One region of the Alteromonas sp. 4NS20-0143 genome, then DNA from elsewhere that is predicted to be linked to it. Evidence: predicted binding sites of a transcription regulator. Region 1 holds the regulator's gene; the other holds the start of a gene.

Region 1 (9,064 bases):
CTACCTTGCGATAGCCACCGGACTGTGGTTTTGCTTTTTATCCTATATGCTCAGCACCTCAAAAGTGGCAGAGTTCATTGGCAAGAAAGGCTATTGGTTAGACCGCGCAATGGGCGTTTTATTGGTGGGGTTAGCAGTGAAGCTGGTCGCGGGTTAACGCGACCTGCTTTGGTAAGATTAAGCAGATAGAGCGTTCTTACTCTTCAGAATCTGGAGAAAGGGTTGCCAGCATGTCAGCAATTTCTTCTTTTAACTCTTTGTCCTCAATTTTATTAGCACTCACTTTCGCTGATTCAAGGCTTTTTATGGCTGCGTACTTTTGGCCGCATTCTACCTGTAATTGAGCCATTGAAAACGCAATGGAAGAGAGGTGGTCTTTGGAATTTATCTTTTCTGCTTTTTTAAGTGCCTTGGCATAAATAACGAGCGCATCAACCAGTTCTTCTGTGAAATCGGCCAGGGTTTCCCACTGTTCGGGATGGTCTTTTGGAGTATCTTCGTGTTCAATACACAGCGCATTCAGCTCTTTGTATAATGCGTCGAAGGTTTCTCTGTCGTCTTTATTGGCAGCTTCCATAAGCTGCTCGCTAAGTTGATATACAGCTTTATATATTTTGGTATTGATCATAAAAACACATGTCCATCTCTGGTATTAAACGCGATAGCGCTATCGGCAAGACAAGCAGCAATAAAGTACTGGTGCCATGCAAGTAATAGTCTTCAATAAGTAAGCTTCAAACAGTAATCACAAGGTAATCATCAAGCGTTCACGCTATGGCAAAAATCTCGCGACAAACATCTTTCGAAGTGCCTCTTAGGGCGTGTTGATCTTTGTTGTACAAGTTTTGGGCTAAATGGAAGCATTTTAATCGCGAAACAGTCCTGTAGGCCTAGTGGGCTAAGTCAAAGGGCCCAAATAAAAAAGCGGCAACAAAGAGTAAAATGCTTCCATAACGCCCCCTTCGGGCAGCGCCTGTGAGCTATTTATCCTGCGTAAAATGGTTTCGATTTAGCCCGCTAGACCTTCAACCATTCGCCTTGTCTAAATAGCTCACAGACCGCTGCAAAAATGTACAGCAAAGATCAACACGCCCTAGTATTCAGGCATAATACCTTAATTATATGAAACGTGTTTCGCGTTCACCCAAGTATTTCTTCAATGTGCTTACTCTTTTGACTGACGTTAATGTTGAATGTTGTCGCAACGCAACTCAATACAAACAACAGACAATACGCACAGATGACTGAGCATGGGCAGTTTAAAAAAAGATAGGCGAAACAAAGACAGAAAAGTAAAGATAGAAAAGCAAACCTTGAATTTTGCCACGTTAATAACTATTAACGCACAAAGGCAACTGTTGTTATGTTACAGACAAGCATTCAACTGCGTGAATTGTTATACTCGCGCGGTTATCACGTTTTAAAATAGGAACGAAGTGAAAGACGTTAATTCTGACCGCCTAAACACAACATTGGCAAAGCAATATCAATTCGATCTGAAGTCGCTCTTGAAAAAAGCTTCTGTATTAACAAAAGCTAACTTTTCGCCTCTGCTTCAAAGCAGCGTTGTCCTGTTTCTCGCCTTTGTAGTGATGGGAGTGATTGCTCAACGGTTTATCACTATCAACGATGACGGCAGTTATATTTTTGAGCATCAATCAATTTTTGAAATTGTGGCAATATGTATCGTCTCTCCGTTAATAACCGGCCTTTACATGGCGGGCGTTAAACATGCTAGAGGAGAAAGCACCACAGTCTTTTCGGTTTTTGCCTATTTCCCTTTACTGTTTTTAGTTGCGTTAACACAGCTGGTTAACAGCATCTTAGTGCAATTAGGCTTAGTGCTACTCATCATTCCTGGCATCTACTTTTATCTCGCCTCGTCGTTTGCTCTTATGCTGGTGGCAGATAGAAAATTAACGCCTATCAGCGCAATTATCCTCTCTTGTCGCGTTTTTAATGCATATTGGAGTCAAATGCTGAGCGTATACGGCGTTTTCTTTCTATTATTTGCTACTGTGCCGCTTACCTTTGGTTTATCGCTAATTTGGGTATTACCCTTTTATTTCAGCGCGATGGGATTGCTGTACGATGAATTAATAGGAGAACAAGGCGCCAGTGTTACTGCATCAGGAAATGACGTAAAAGAGTCTAATTTTAATGCATAAGCGAGAAACGTTTAAAATTGTCCTCATCACCATTGGTGTATTGGCTGTTATTGTTATTAACGCCATTATCTTCAATGAGGAAACCCAGGACATTCTCGACGTTCCAGAAACTATCAAGGCGAAAAAGCCCGTACCAGATTTTTCTGTCTACACACAGGTAGAGGAAAAGAAGGCTGCTTTTTTTAACTATTTGAGGCCAGAGGTAGAAAAACAAAACGCGTACTTGCTTACACTTCGTCATTATGTGCAAACCCTTTATCGAAAAGCGCTAGCTGAAGAGCCTTTTAGTGAAGACGACATTACCCGTCTGGCGTGGTTAGAAAAAGAGTACCGAGTGAAGTCTTCAGATCCGCTGAACACTAAACTGCTTAATTTATTGCAAAAAATTGATGTGTTGCCTGCTGAGCTCGTCTTGGTACAGGCTGCTAATGAGTCAGCGTGGGGTACAAGTAGATTCGCCCGCGACGGCTATAACTTTTTCGGATTGTGGTGTTTTAGCAAAGGATGCGGCTTTGTTCCAAGCCGAAGAAATGATGATGCTTCTCATGAGGTGGCAAAGTTCGACAACCTATCACGGGCTACATACACCTATATGCGAAACCTAAACCGGCACGATGCGTATAAGGATTTACGAGAAATTCGTAGCCGATTAAGAGCCAATCAAATTGCTATTAACGGTGTAGCGTTAGCCGAAGGATTAATGAAATATTCTGAGCGTGGCGCTGCCTACGTGGAAGAACTACAAAATATGATCAAATACAACGAGGAGTTTTTGGGCGAATGATACGAGTTGCTATGGTGTTGCTGTGTGGATTTTTCACCGGTCAGTCAATTGCAGAAACAATTGATGTTGAATACAGTCGGTTTTACAGCCACGTAAAAAAGTTGGATAACGAAGATACCCAAGCTTTGCAATTCGCATTCGGATTTCTACGTGTAGGTGAAGGGCGTTTATGCGGGATGACCAGCGCTGAAATTGTCACTGATAAACAAACAATGAGCCTAGATGTAAGCAATGAAGGACGCTTTACGGTGCCTACCGAAAAAGCGCTTAAACTTGCAAATGCAATAATACGGATATCGTTGGTTGAGCGCGCCAATGTGTGCGACATGTCGGTACAGCTTGAGACTAAACCAGAGTATTTAAAAGCTCGCTATACCAAAGATGAGTTAACGTTTGTGTATGGCCAGTACGAAGCGTTCTTTAATGAAATGGGGAGCTTCCTGTCTTTTCTCATGCCAACGGTTAAAGGCTTGATGATACATTTTGAGGACAGAGATTTAGATTATATTACGCCTGAGGGCGTGACCATCACCAATGGTGTATTGCATATTGAGCAAGAGTGGATAAGCGAAGCAAAAGGGTTATCGTTACCTCAAGCTCCGCTTCGTATTACCGCAATGGCATCAAGTTAATAGCTGATAGCGTATTTGCTCTGCCAGACGGGTGATAGTTTCTTCGCCCTTTGCGCAGAGCTCTTCTGCTCGGTGAAATTCCATAATACCAACGTCAGTGAGTTGCGGCTCAATTAAGATATCTGGCGGATCGCCAGCAAGTCGAGAACGGGTTACTCTAGCTTGCAATATCTCTAACGAACTACTCATTACGCTCATTATTCCCGGCGGGTTCTTCTTATTGACCTTTGCAGGAACTTCCATGACTTCTTCTTCAACCTTTTCGATAACTTCAGCCCCTAATGAGTCGTTATTGCTCTTGGTTTTTTTATCAAGACCGTCTTCGGAATCACTGTCTTCTGACTTACTGTCTGAAGAGAACCACTGTTTCAGTGCGTTTTGGCTTTTGGTAAAGAAGTCTTCGGTTTTTCTTTGATTGTCTTCGTGATCTTTACGCAACTTTTCAAGTCTAAGGGGTCTAAAGTCTGCATTCAGATTAACCGCAATGACAAAATCTGCGCCTAGCTGTCGACAGAGGTTCACAGGCACAGGATTGACCACCGCACCGTCTACCAACCACCTGTCATTGTACGCTACCGGTGAGAAAAGCGCTGGAATGGCACAAGACGCTTGAATTGAAGTGCCCACCGGGCCTGAATCAAAAACAACTTCGCGCCCGGTATACAAATCTGTGGCCACTGCGGCAAATGGCTTATTCATTGCCTCAAAGCTATCAGCGCAAAAGTCACTGGCGAGTTTATCAAACACTTTTTGTCCGCTGGCTAGGCCGCCTCTGCGCAGCCCAACGCCCATGAGGGCTAACACCTGCCAATCACTAAGGGAGCAGGCCCACTCTTTAAGACCTTCAAGCTTACCACTTGAATACGCGGCGCCTACGTACGCACCAATAGAACAACCTGCCACAACATCAATCTTAATACCTAGTTTTTCTAGTGCTTGTATAATACCAATGTGGGTCCAGCCTCTCGCTGCACCCGCTCCTAAAGCGAGTCCAATTTTCATCTATTGAGGTTCCATAATGTTGATGATGTCGATAGTGTCTGCTGCCTCGGCTGACTGGTCACTTTCTGGCTTTTCAAAAGTGGGCTCGTCAAAGCCAATGTCGCCATCTTTCACAGGGCCATCATGTGTAGTTATTGATTGAAAGTCGTATAAGTTACTGTCAACTAAATGGGATGGCGCCACATTCTGAAGGGCACTAAACATAGACTCAATTCGTCCAGGAAAGCGCTTATTCCAATCTTGAAGCATGCCCTTAATATGCTGACGCTGTAAATTATCTTGTGAGCCACACAAATTACACGGGATAATAGGAAAGTCAGACAGTGTAGAGTATTCTTGTATGTCGCTTTCAGTGCAATACGCCAAGGGGCGTATAACGATATGCTCGCCGTTATCACTGACTAGCTTAGGCGGCATAGACTTGAGCTTACCACCGTGAAACATATTGAGGAAAAACGTTTCAAGCATGTCATCTCGGTGATGGCCTAACGCTATTTTGGTCGCCCCAAGCTCTTTTGCTGTGCGATACAAAATAGCTCTGCGCAGCCTAGAACATAAAGAACACGTGGTTTTGCCCTCAGGAATCTTATCTTTCACGATAGAGTAGGTGTCTTCTTCTACTATCTGATAGGCTACGCCTAAGCTGTTTAAATATTCATGAAGAATATGCTCTGGAAAGCCAGGTTGTTTTTGGTCTAGGTTCACTGCCACAATATCAAAGTGAATAGGGGCGGCGCGCTTCAAAAACATAAGAATATCGAGCATGGTGTAACTGTCTTTACCACCTGACAGACATACCATCACTTTGTCATTCTCTTCAATCATGCCAAAGTCGGCTATGGCTTTACCCACATTGCGACGAAGACGCTTTTGCAGTTTATTGAAATTGTGTTTTTGCTTACTTTGCGCTGCAGCAGAGGACGGCGATTCAGCGCCGTTTGTGCCTAAACTCATAATTAACTAACTTAGTTTGTGTGAAAGCCGCCATTATACAATAAAGCGGCTTTTGTTAACTATGCTTGTGTACGTTAAATATCTTCGCTTACAGTTTCATTACGCCCTGTTACACACGGTCGCTATTTTTTAGCGATTTCTCAGCGTAAATAGCGGGCACCTTGAGGCATTTGTCAGCACTACACGGTATAGGGCGACACAAATCCGTTAGGCTTTATGGCTAACACGTCGCAATTTAGCGCATCAATAACATGTTCTGCGGTATTGCCAATCAGCGCCGCCGATATGCCAACCCGCCCAACGGTGCCAATGATCACCAGCTCAGCATCTATCTCTTTAGCAACTTGTGGGATAACACGTTCAGGTAACCCTTCTTTTACAATACATTTGTTAGGGGCAATGTCGTGTTTTGCTGCATGGGCATTCATTTCATCAAGATGATGATTTTTAACCGCGCTGTGGTACTTCTCCGAATCAAACTCGGGAACCTCTATGGCAATGTTGAGCGGAGTAGCGGGGTAGCTATTGACCAGATTAACATGGCCTTTTAGCAGCCGAGCATATTCATTGGCAATGTCGGTTATTTTGTCATTCAGGGCTGCGTGTTCTTCATCTTCGCTGCCCACGTTTACCGCCGCAATAATTTCACCATTTTCAGGCCAGTCATGGTCTTTTACTAACAACACTGGGCGAGGGCACTTTCTCATGAGATGCCAGTCGGTTGGCGTGAATATAACAGAAGCTAGGTCGTCGTGATTTTTTGTTGCTTTGACGACTAAGTCGATTTGGTTGTTAAGCGCATAATAAATGATGGATTCGTACGCTTTATTGTTCCACTCAACCACTATGTCGATATTGGAAAAACCTTGCTCTTTGAGCTGCTGTGACAGTCGCTTAGATTGGTCTTTAGTGACAGCATCGCGCATAGTATCGCGCTCGTCAGGGCTTAGCATGGTGGTCATATCGTAAGATAGGTCGTACACAACCATTAGCGCAGTAACCGTTGCGCCTGTTTTTTGGGCAACCTCGAGAGCGCGGCTTAACGCAGGTTGGTTGTCACGCTCAGCATCGACTACCGCTAAAATGTGATTACACTCAATCATAACTTCTCCTTCCTATGAAGCTCTTCATTAAGTGTAATAGACAATAGGGAAAACGTGGCTTGTTTTAGATCAAAATTTTAACAAATTTGTCAAAGCCTTCTACCACGTTAACGTGCGCTAACCATTGCAAACAATGCTCGGCCCTTTAAGGGCGGTGACTTTGCCGTCGATAGCATCAAAATCGAGTATGGTGATCAGTTTGCCATCCACTTTAATTAACCCTTCTTTTTGAAAACGACTCAGTAACCGACTGATAGTCTCAATAGTCAGGCCTAAGTAATTCCCAATTTCGTTGCGAGTCATGGTTAGGTGAAACTCTCGGTGAGAGAAACCACGCTCTTCAAAACGCTGAGACAAGTGAGATATAAAATAAAGCAGGCGTTCTTCAGCAGTGCGTTTATTGAGCATCATGATCATATCGTGATCTTGCTTTATTTCAGCGCTCATAAAACTCATGATTTGATGGCGAAGCTTGGGAAACTGAACAGACATTTCATCAAGGGTGTCGTAGGGAAGCTCACATACCATGGCCGTTTCTAGCGCCTGGGTGTAGCTTTGATGTCTACTTTCGCGAAGCGCATCGAAACCCACAATATCACCAGGGAAATGAAAACCGGTTATTTGTTCTTCACCATCTGAATTAGTCACAAATGATTTGAACGATCCGGTTCTTACTGCAAATAATGACGTAAACGTGTCGCCGTTATTAATTAATGTGTCACCTTTGTGCAGCGGCTTTTTGCGTTCGATGATGTCATCGAGAGATTCAATCTCGGTCTTATTCAACGCCACTGGTAAACACAAGTGACTGAAGCTGCAGTTTTGGCAGTGGATAGAGAATCCGCTTCCTTTGCTCATAATTTCTATTCTCTGTAAGTTCACACCCCTAAATGGTACAACATCATTTAGGATAATGCGCTATAAATAAGATAAGCTGCATATAAGGCCATGGCAATGGCGATGCATTGTCGAACAGCACTATGCTTAAACCCCTGAATAATATACTGGCTACTGGTGCTTACAGCAAGCAAGGTTGGCAGTGTACCCAGCCCAAAACACAACATGATACCAGCGCCTTGAACCGCTGAGCCCGCCGCGAGAGACCAGGTTAAGGTGGAGTAAACTAGGCCACACGGCAACCACCCCCAAATAAACCCATAGGGTATGGCACTAAAAGGGGTTTTAAAGGGGAGAAAGCGTTTTGAAACCGGCTGGATATAGCGAAATAAATGTTTGCCCACACTCTCAAGCGCCGTAAGCCCTGTCCACCATTTTCCTAAATAGCATGCCAATAAAAATACCATAACAGCACTTAAAATGGACAACGCATAACTGGCCACGGGCACAAAGTCGGAGGCCATTTTGCCTAAGGCGCCGGTGATTGCACCTGCAAGGGTGTAACTAATAATACGACCAATGTTGTAGGCAAGAGTGAAGGGAAGTGCAGGTTTATCTTTTGGCGTTACCATTCTAAGCGCCGATACAATGCCACCGCACATTCCAACGCAGTGCACGCCGCCGGCTAAGCCAATCAAAAATGCAGAAAAGTAATTAATCTGATCCATACTTATCTTGTTCTTGTTGAAGCTTTTTGCGTTGTTCGGCCAGCTTCTTCTCTTCTGGCGGTAAGTCGTCATCAAACAAAATGCTGTAACCTTGTCGGTCTAAGTCTTCAAATTGATTTGATTTAACAGCCCAAAAAAAGATAACGATCGCAAGAGCAACAATGATAATCGCAATGGGAATTAAGACATAAATAATGCTCATGTTATTTGCTCAATAATCGTGTTGAATTTGTAACCACAATGATACTGCTTAACGACATACCTACAACAGCCACCCAAGGGGAAAGTAAACCCGAAACGGCAAAAGGTAGAATGATAATGTTATACAGCACAGACCAACCAATGTTTTGGCGAATTTTTTTCCGGGTTTGGTGCGCTGTATCGATAAGCGCCGGTACAGACAATAACTGATCGCCCAACAAGATGACATCTGCAGCGGTTTTAGCCACATCAGTGGCGTTACCTACTGCCACTGCAACGTCGGCACTGGCCAATACTGGCGCGTCGTTAATGCCATCGCCCATCATCATCACCTTTTTGCCTTGTGACTGAAGCGTTTGAACCTCCGCGTATTTCTGTTCAGGAGTAAGGCCACCCAAGGCCACGGATACTGGCAGTGAGGCAGTAAGGTCGTCTACGTTTTGCTGCGTGTCTCCACTAAGCACTACCAACAGGTTTGTTAAAGCCAAAGCATCTAGGGTCGATTTGGTATCATCACGCAGCGTATCGCTTACTTCAAATGCTGCAACCAGTTTCCCTTTTGTCGCTAAATATACATTGGCGGCAATGGGAATACTTTCGTTACTTGATGAGTTAACACCGCAAAAGATAGCTGAACCCATTTCAAAGGCAACGC
Region 2 (9,064 bases), on a different contig from region 1:
CTCTGGCGGTTTTTAATTCAAGTGACTATATTCTGATTAAATAATTTTAATAAGTGTGCTTCCTATCAGCACCACTGTCCTTCGTGGCTCTGATGCTCTAAAAATTCTTTGAATGCAGTAAAGGTGATGCCATGAAGTTAACTCCTTATATTCAAAATGCTTTACTTGCAGCCAGTGTCTTCACTTTAGTTGGCTGTGGGGGCGATAGTGAAGAAGAACTGCCCATAGTAGAAAGTTCACTCTCTACGCAACTCATGACAACATTAGATGAGCAAGTAGATGGTGGTGCAGCAGGTCTTATATTGCCCCAGTCATCAGACTTCTCAAATATTCCTTCCGATCCGAACAATACTTTGACTCAAGAAAAAGTGCAGCTGGGAATGATGCTTTTTCATGAAACTGCAATTGCCACTGAGGGGGTGCACGGCGAACTGGCGAATACATGGTCATGTGCCAGCTGTCACCATGTAGGTGCTGGTTTTAAATCTGGAATTGTTCAGGGTATTGGAGAAGGCGGTCTTGGGTTTGGAATTGCGGGTGAAATGCGTGTATTGGCAGAGGGCTTTGACAAGTCAAGCGAAGACCCCAGTTTCATCCCCGACGTTCAACCGCTTGCGTCGCCGAGTATACTCAACACCGCTTTTCAAGAGGTGATGCTTTGGAATGGTCAGTTCGGTGACCAAGATGGTGGACTAGTTAACTCAGATTTGCCCGTTGATGTTTTGGCAACGGCAGGTACGCCTAAATCTGAAAATACGCGTGGCCTTGCCGGTTTAGAGATTCAAGCGATTGCGGGTACGAAAGTACATCGGTTAAATACGTTTGACAACTCTTTCGTTCAGCAAAATATAGAGTATCAACTTTTGTACGAGGCTGCATTCCCTGAAAACGGTGATGATATTCTCGAAAATATGGGGAAAGCAATTGCTGCATACGAGAGAACCGTACTAGCAAACCAAGCGCCTTTTCAGCGCTGGTTGCATGGGGACGACGCTGCGCTAACTGACCATGAGAAAAGAGGCGGTTTGCTATTTTTTGGTAAAGCCGGTTGTTCAAATTGTCACACCGGGCCCGCATTGAGTTCAAAAGTAGGCGCAATTAGTCAAGAAGTATTTATGGCAATCGGATTTGCTGATCTTGATACGTCAGACCCAAATATAACCGGAGCGGTAACAGAGAACGATGCAAAGGGAAGAGGGGGGTTTACTGGGCGCGCAGAAGATAATTATAAGTTCAAAGTACCGCAGCTTTATAATTTGAAAGATTCAAATGTATTCGGTCACGGAGGAAGTTTCACTAGCGTTAGACAGGTTGTATTGTACAAAAACGCCGGTGTCTCTCAAAAAAGGCTGGCGGATGACTTACTTGATGAGCGCTTTGTGCCATTGAACCTCAATGAAGACGAGATTGATGCTTTAGTCGCATTTTTGGAAGAAGGGCTCTATGACCCTAACCTTGAAAGATATACACCTGACGCCTTACCTTCCGGCTCTTGCTTTCCAGTTGCAGATGCTCAGTCAGTTGTCGATCTGAACTGCTAATTTTACAAGCGCAAAAGCACAAAAAAACGGCGCCTAGAGGCGCCGTTAAAAACAGGGAAACTCACACAGATTTGAGGTTGCTATTGAGAGCGTTCTTTCTCTAGCAGTCGCGACCCTATTTCAATGGTGCGTGGTTTCTTCGCATCTGGAATGACTCGCTCCATATCGATATGTAGAAGGCCATTTTCCATATCAGCAGCCAACACTTTTACATGGTCACCTAATTGGAATTTTCGTTCAAAGTTGCGTTCAGAGATACCCTTGTGAAGATACTTTCGCTCGTTCTTTTCATTACTGTCGGCTTTTTTATTGCCGGTAATGGTAAGCGTGTTTTCCTCAACTTGAATAGACACATCGTCTTTACTAAAACCAGCAATGGCCATAGTAACGCGGTACTTGTCGTCGCTTAGCAATTCAATGTTGTAAGGCGGGTAAGTATTTTGCTTTTCAGAGCGCGCAGCGGCGTCTACAAGTGATGCAAGGTGGTCTGAACCAATGAATGAACGGTATAGTGGAGATAGATCGATATTACGCATAGTCATATCCTTAAAATAAAGCAATATGTTAAAAAATGATGCCCCGACATGCGGCGGCAGTATTGTCGACCCGACCTTTCAGCGCCGACATATCAGATATGGGATTAGCCAAATGCTTTTCAAGAAAAAAGGTGAATTTATTTTAAAGAAATATTGAAAAAATTTCTAAGTTACTGATTTTAAATTGTTTAATTTTAATTTTTTTGCTGGTCTTTTGCTGAGTGGTGTTGTGTACGCTACTAGCGAGCTTTTATACGGGCTTTTATACGAGCTTTTATACGGGCTTTATACGAGCTTTTAAACGAGCTTTTATACGAGCTTTTAAACGAGCTTTTATACGAGCTTTTATACGAGCTCTTACATGTGCTCTCATACACGCACTCTCATATACGCGCTCTGCCAACACCTTCATTCACGCTTCATTCCCACATACTTTGATGTTCACTTGGAGAGTTCGTGAAGTACATCAATCGCCGAGTGTTTGAATAAATTTGTTTATCAAAATGAAAGGTTTGTGACACATCTTATAAAACATTTAGCAAACCATTAACCAACGTCGTTGATTATAAATGCTACAATTCCAACACACTCACCGTTTAACCTTTATACGAATAAATTCATGAAAAAAGAAGTTGTTGTTTTAAATTGTGGCAGTTCTTCCGTTAAATTCGCCATAATTGATGCTAATACTGGCGAAGCTGGTTTATCCGGTTTAGCAGAAAGCTTAGGTAATGCCGATGCAAGTATCACTTACAAATTAAATGGCGATAAAACGTCGTTCTCATTAAGTGCCAACGCAGGTCATACCGAGGCGCTCAATGCTATTTCAACAATCATTGAAGATACAGGGGTTAAACCTGTTGCGGTAGGTCACCGCGTGGTACATGGCGGTGAAAAATTTAAGCAGGCTGCATTGGTTAACGAAGAGGTATTAGCGGCAGTTAAAGACTACGCCAGTATGGCGCCCCTTCATAACCTAGCCAATGCAAAAGGTGTAGTGACGGCGCAAAAAGCCTACCCTCACTTACCTCATGTATGCGTATTCGACACCTCGTTTTTTCAAACCATGCCGCAGAAAGCGTTCATCTACGCGCTCCCAATGAACCTTTATAGAGACTATGGAATACGCCGATATGGTTTTCACGGCACCAGCCATAAGTTTATTCTCGACAGCACGGCATCGCTTCTGAATAAGCCGGTTGAAGAGACAAGTGTTATCAGCGCTCACTTAGGAAACGGTTGCAGCGTAGCAGCAATTGAAAAAGGCCAAGCCGTTGATACAAGCATGGGCTTTATTCCTCTAGAGGGTTTAGTGATGGGCACCCGATGTGGTGATTTAGATCCTAGCCTTCCTGGTACGCTTCAGAAAAAATTAGGTAAATCCGCAGATGAAATTAGCGATTTATTAAATAAGCAGTCTGGATTGTTAGGCATCTCGGAGCTTAGTAACGATTGTAGAACGTTGGAAGAAGAAGCAGAAAAGGGCCATGAAGGGGCAAAACTTGCTATCGAAATATTCTGCTATCGTTTAGCGAAATATATTGCGGGTTACCTTATTGCAGTGCCTTCCTTAGATGCCATTGTGTTCACTGGCGGTATTGGTGAAAATTCGTCACTTATTCGAGAAACCACTATGGGTTATTTCGCGCACATGGGCGTTACCATTGACCAACAAAAGAATCTCGACGCACGGTTTGGCAAGGGAGGCGAGATAACCGCTTCCTCATCACAAAAGACCGTTTTCGTTGTACCCACGAATGAAGAGTGGGTGATTGCCGCTGAAGCGGCTACGTTCGCTTAACAGTGCCTTAAAAAGCAGGAGAAATTATGTCTCGTAAGATTATGCTGATCCCAGTTGGTTCAAGCGTTGGGCTTACAACGGTTAGCATGGGCCTTGTTCGCGCCATTGAAGAGCAGGGCATTAAGCTCAACTTTTTTAAACCTGTGGCACAGCCTCGCCGCGGTGATAAAGGCGAAGAGCGTTCAACGGCTATTATCGCCCATCACGCCAGCGTAACGCCAATTACCCCATTTACGCTCGACTATGTCGAGCGAATGATCAGCAACGACAATACTGATGAATTGTTAGAAGACATTATTGAGCGCTTTGAAAATAACTGCGAGCAAGATGCCGTCACGGTTATTGAAGGGTTGGTAACGACCAGGCACCACCCCTATGCTGAGCGATTAAACTTAGAAATCAGTCGTGCACTAGATGCTGATATTGTGTTTGTGGCGGTTCCCGGTAACGACGATACCGTTGATATTAACCACAGACTAGAAATTGTAGTGGATACCTACGGCGGGCATAAAAGTCAGAAGGTAGTAGGGTGTATTTTTAACAAAGTTAATGCACCGTTTGACGAGCATGGACGTTTGCGCGCAGATATAGGTGTTGTAGATAAGCCAGAGCACGATGAAGCTCGCTCAACTGCGCTGAAAAATTTGCCCATTTTCAAAAAAGGGTTAAGCCTACTTGGAAACGTTGATTGGAGCGCCGAGCTAGTGTCTCCCCGCGCTATCGACGTTGCTAAGCACCTTAACGCCACCCCTCTTAATGAGGGCGACATGGCCAAGCGCCGACTCAGTAGCGTGACGTTTTGTGGACGAGAAATTCACAACATGACTCATGCGCTAAAGCCGGGGGCATTATTGGTGCTGTCTGGCGATAGAAGCGATGTTTTTGTGTCGTGCTGCCTTGCTGCATTAAATGGTACAAAGCTGGGCGCGCTGTTACTGACCGGCGGCTATGAGCCCGATGAGAACATAGCGGCTTTATGTAGCCAAGCCATGGAAACGGGGTTGCCGGTAATGTTAGTTAATACTAATACATGGCAAACCGCCCAGAACTTGCACGCGTTTAATCAAGAAGTGCCGGTAGACGACAGTCAGCGTATTGAAAAAGTGATGGTGCATACCGCTGAAAGTTTAGATGCAGAATGGGTAACGTCACTTACCGATAAAGTATCTAGACAGCGTAAGCTGTCACCATCGGCATTTAGGTATTATCTCACCAACCGTGCCAGACAGGTTAATAAGCGAATAGTGCTGCCAGAAGGTAATGAGCCTCGTACCGTTGTTGCGGCCTCAATTTGTGCGAGCCGAGGTTTGGCAAGACCCGTATTATTGGGAGATGAGACCGAAATTCGACGTATTGCAGAGCAACAGGGCGTGGTGTTAAGTGATGGCGTTGAGATTTTATCGCCTGAGCAAGTTCGCGGCGAATACATAGAAGGCCTTGTGGCACTTCGCGGGCACAAAGGCGTTACTGACGTGGTGGCCAACGAATTACTTCAAGACAACGTGACCCTAGGCACTATGATGCTTCAGCAAGACCATGTTGACGGGCTTGTTTCAGGGGCTGTTAATACTACCGCCAATACTATTCGTCCTGCGCTGCAGTTAATTAAAACGGCGGAAAATGCCTCTTTAGTGTCGTCAGTATTTTTTATGCTACTGCCTGATCAGGTATTGGTTTACGGTGATTGCGCTATTAACCCAGACCCCAACGCACAACAGCTGGCAGATATAGCAATTCAGTCTGCAACATCAGCGCAAATGTTTGGCATTGAGCCGAGAGTGGCCATGATTAGCTATAGTACCGGCACGTCTGGCGCAGGAAGCGATGTAGAAAAAGTGCGTGAAGCAACTGCGATTGCCCAATCGATGAGACCAGACCTTCTTATCGATGGCCCACTTCAGTACGACGCGGCGGCCATTGAAAGCGTTGGTAAAAGCAAAGCGCCAAATAGCCCGGTAGCAGGAAAAGCAAATGTGTTTGTGTTCCCCGATTTAAACACGGGAAATACCACGTATAAAGCGGTGCAGCGTAGTTTTGATTTAGTCTGTATTGGCCCAATGCTGCAAGGCATGCGTAAGCCGGTGAACGACCTAAGTCGCGGTGCGTTAGTTGATGACATTGTATTTACCATTGCACTAACGGCTATTCAGGCGGAAGGCAACAGCTAATATAATGCTCAAATACCAGCCCAGAGCATATGTGTAGATAACAAGCTTAGAGCATATGTTTAAGGCAAAAATGAGAGCCTGAAACAGAGACAGTAAATGTTAATAAGGGCCATTGCTTTTCAGGTAATGGCCCTTATTGATTTTGGCGCTTTTACTCCGGCATTTACTTCCGTGCTTTAATACCAGCATTCGCAATGAACAAGGCAGCTATAGCCGATGACGGCTGGGAATTTTAAAAAAGCGAAACTGCGCTAGCTAAAGTGCATGCTTAAGATATAATGCGCTCCTTGTTGAATCCATCGATATAAAACGCGAGTTAGCCACTGTGATTACCGTTATCAAAAACGCGAACGTGTTTGCGCCACAGGCATTGGGAATAAACCACCTTGTGTGTGCAGGCAGCAAAATCATTTATATGGGTAAAACGTTACCGGCGATGGAGCTTCCTCACGAAGTTATCGACGCTGACGGCGCAATGCTAACGCCAGGGTTTATCGACGGTCACACACATTTAACAGGCGGTGGTGGAGAAGCTGGGTTTTCAACCCGTGTTCCGCCCGTACCTTTGAGTAAATTTACCCGAGCAGGGGTTACCACAGCCGTAGGGTTATTGGGTACGGATGATATTACCCGCAGCACTGAATCTTTAGTGGCTCAGGTATACGCATTGCGAGAAGAAGGCTTTTCAGCGTATTGCTATACCGGTGGATATCATTTACCACCAACAACGCTTACGGGCTCGGTGCAAACCGACATCGTATTTATAGAGCCTGTAGTTGGTGTTGGCGAACTAGCGATTAGCGATCATCGCTCTAGTCAGCCCACGCTAAATGAACTACTTAAAATTGCTTCCCAGGCCCATGTTGCACGACTTATGACTGGCAAAGCAGGTATGCTGCATTTGCATTTAGGCGACGGTGAACGCGGCTTAGGCTTAATTCGCGAAGCCTTGTCACAAGCAGAAATTCCGCCGCGTACGTATAATCCAACACACATCAATCGCCAAAAGTTTTTGTTTGAAGAAGCATGCGATTTAGCCAAAAAAGGGTGTTGGGTAGATGTGACGGCGTTTGAGTCTGGCGATGTAGGCTACGACCCTGCAGACGCATTGTTGCGCTACATGCAGCAAGACTTACCACAAGATAAATTAACTATCAGTTCAGACGGCGGTGGGTGTTTACCGGATTTTCACGCCGATGGTAGTTTAGCGAAAATGGATTTTGCTGATTCACAATCTATGACTAATGTTTTTTACGAGCTTATTGATAATGGGGAAGAGGTGTCTCAATTTTTGCCATTTTTTACCCAAAACGTTGCTCAGCTAATGAATTTTCACAATAAGGGGCATATAGCCGTTGGTGCTGATGCCGATATCCTTATTTTTGATAAACAAAATAGAATTGAGCATGTGATGGCCCTTGGGCAGTTACACGTTAAGCATAAACAGCAAATTAAAAAAGGCACATTTGAGTAAATATTATGCCCTCTCCAAGTATTGATGGCACCCAACGTGGATATGTAATCCCGATTGGTGGTGCGGAAGAAAAAATTGATAACCCAGAAATCTTAGCGAAATTTGTGGAGCTTTGCGGCGGCAAAGATGCGGTGATAACGATCATACCCACAGCGTCTCAATTGGACGATACCGGTACTCGTTATCAGCAAATATTTGAAGAAATAGGCGTTAAAAAAGCCTATTCACTGCCTATTTCTGAGCGTGTTGACGCGCAAAACGAAGAATACGTTAAAACCCTAGAAAAAAGTACGGGCATTTTTGTTACCGGTGGTAACCAACTTCGCTTATCGACTATTTTGGGTGGCACTCCTATTGCTAAAACCATTCGTCAGCTTAATGCGCAGGGCGTGCATTACGCAGGCACCTCTGCAGGTGCGGCTATTGTCTCTCAGCATATGATTACTGGTGGCAACACGGGTATTGTACCGACTGAAGATGGCGTTAATCTTGCGCCTGGTATGGGGCTTATCAACACCATAGTGTTAGATCAACACTTTAACCAGCGTAATCGTTTGTCTCGTTTATTGTCAGCGGTCTCATACAATCCATTCCTTATCGGCGTTGGCCTTGACGAAGACACGGCTGCATTTATCAACCCAGACAATGAGTTTACGGTTGTTGGAAGTGGCGCTATAACAGTCGTCGACCCCAGCAACATAGAATACTCTTCTATGGCAGAGGCCCGCACTGGCGATGCACTGACACTGCTCAACCTCAAAGTGCATATTCTTGCCTCAGGCGCTCGCTACAACATCACCGACAGAAAAGCCTCCACCGCATAATTGGGGTCAGGTCCACATTAAAAATAAATGGGGTCAGAACCCTATTTATTTCGCGCTGTTACAGGGCGCAGCAAGCTCTACCTATCAAGCCTGGGGCGCCCAGGCTTGCCTTTACTTACTAGCTTTCCAGTTATTTTTTCAACATCTTTGATAAACACATCGCTACCTAGCGCTAAACCTTTATTCGCCGCATTGCGAATATCAGTTAGCAATTTACTATCCAGCGACTCTTCAAATAACTTTCGATAGCTTTCTCTTCGCTGCACATCCGATTTACCCAATTGTAAATATAGTGGGTGAGGACTTGCGAGTGAGCTTATCTTACCTAACGCATTTATTTGATAGCTAGACCACGTATATTCTCTAGGATCTGTCACCATGCCTGCGCGCACAGGGTTTAGCTCAATATAACGATGTAAATGCATTAGATAGCGTTCGTTATCTACTAGAGAAGAGCGAAACCGGCCTTCCCACAGCGTACCAGTTCTACTATAGCGCCTGTTAAAATACTGCACGTACTTACGACCCAGCGCCTGCATCATAAGTGTGGTACCAAATTCGACGTTTGGTGTGCAAAGCAAATGAACGTGGTTTGTCATTAATACCCAAGAGTGAATGTTGACTTCATACTTTTCTGCATACTCTTTTAGCCAAACCACATAGGCTTTCATATCACTGCTGTGGGCAAAAATGCTTTGCCGATTATTACCACGCTGAATA

The links. The regulator FNR, encoded in region 1, switches genes on or off when oxygen is low (the NO sensors DNR and NnrR bind a similar motif). The targets are predictions, from matches to a motif close to TTGATCTAGATCAA.
Region 2: a site for FNR is predicted at 2,534-2,547, ahead of AC27HD_RS12135 (acetate kinase). Genes of this name have one in related genera too.

What each region holds. Positions count from the first base shown of each region.
Region 1 covers NZ_BAAJLR010000001.1:495,165-504,228, forward strand. Annotated here, with positions in the region: gene AC27HD_RS02100 (LysE family translocator) at 1-157, shown strand, start outside; gene AC27HD_RS02105 (hypothetical protein) at 197-628, opposite strand; gene AC27HD_RS02110 (YciC family protein) at 1,437-2,168, shown strand; gene AC27HD_RS02115 (glucosaminidase domain-containing protein) at 2,161-2,952, shown strand; gene AC27HD_RS02120 (DUF2987 domain-containing protein) at 2,949-3,584, shown strand; gene AC27HD_RS02125 (patatin-like phospholipase family protein) at 3,576-4,586, opposite strand; gene ttcA (tRNA 2-thiocytidine(32) synthetase TtcA) at 4,587-5,540, opposite strand; gene uspE (universal stress protein UspE) at 5,720-6,643, opposite strand; gene fnr (fumarate/nitrate reduction transcriptional regulator Fnr) at 6,761-7,501, opposite strand; gene AC27HD_RS02145 (sulfite exporter TauE/SafE family protein) at 7,549-8,208, opposite strand; gene ccoS (cbb3-type cytochrome oxidase assembly protein CcoS) at 8,195-8,410, opposite strand; gene AC27HD_RS02155 (heavy metal translocating P-type ATPase) at 8,412-9,064, opposite strand, start outside.
Region 2 covers NZ_BAAJLR010000005.1:122,080-131,143, forward strand. Annotated here, with positions in the region: gene AC27HD_RS12125 (cytochrome-c peroxidase) at 132-1,541, shown strand; gene AC27HD_RS12130 (Hsp20 family protein) at 1,622-2,077, opposite strand; gene AC27HD_RS12135 (acetate kinase) at 2,697-3,878, shown strand; gene pta (phosphate acetyltransferase) at 3,905-6,046, shown strand; gene iadA (beta-aspartyl-peptidase) at 6,372-7,520, shown strand; gene AC27HD_RS12150 (cyanophycinase) at 7,526-8,344, shown strand; gene AC27HD_RS12155 (transposase) at 8,422-9,064, opposite strand, start outside.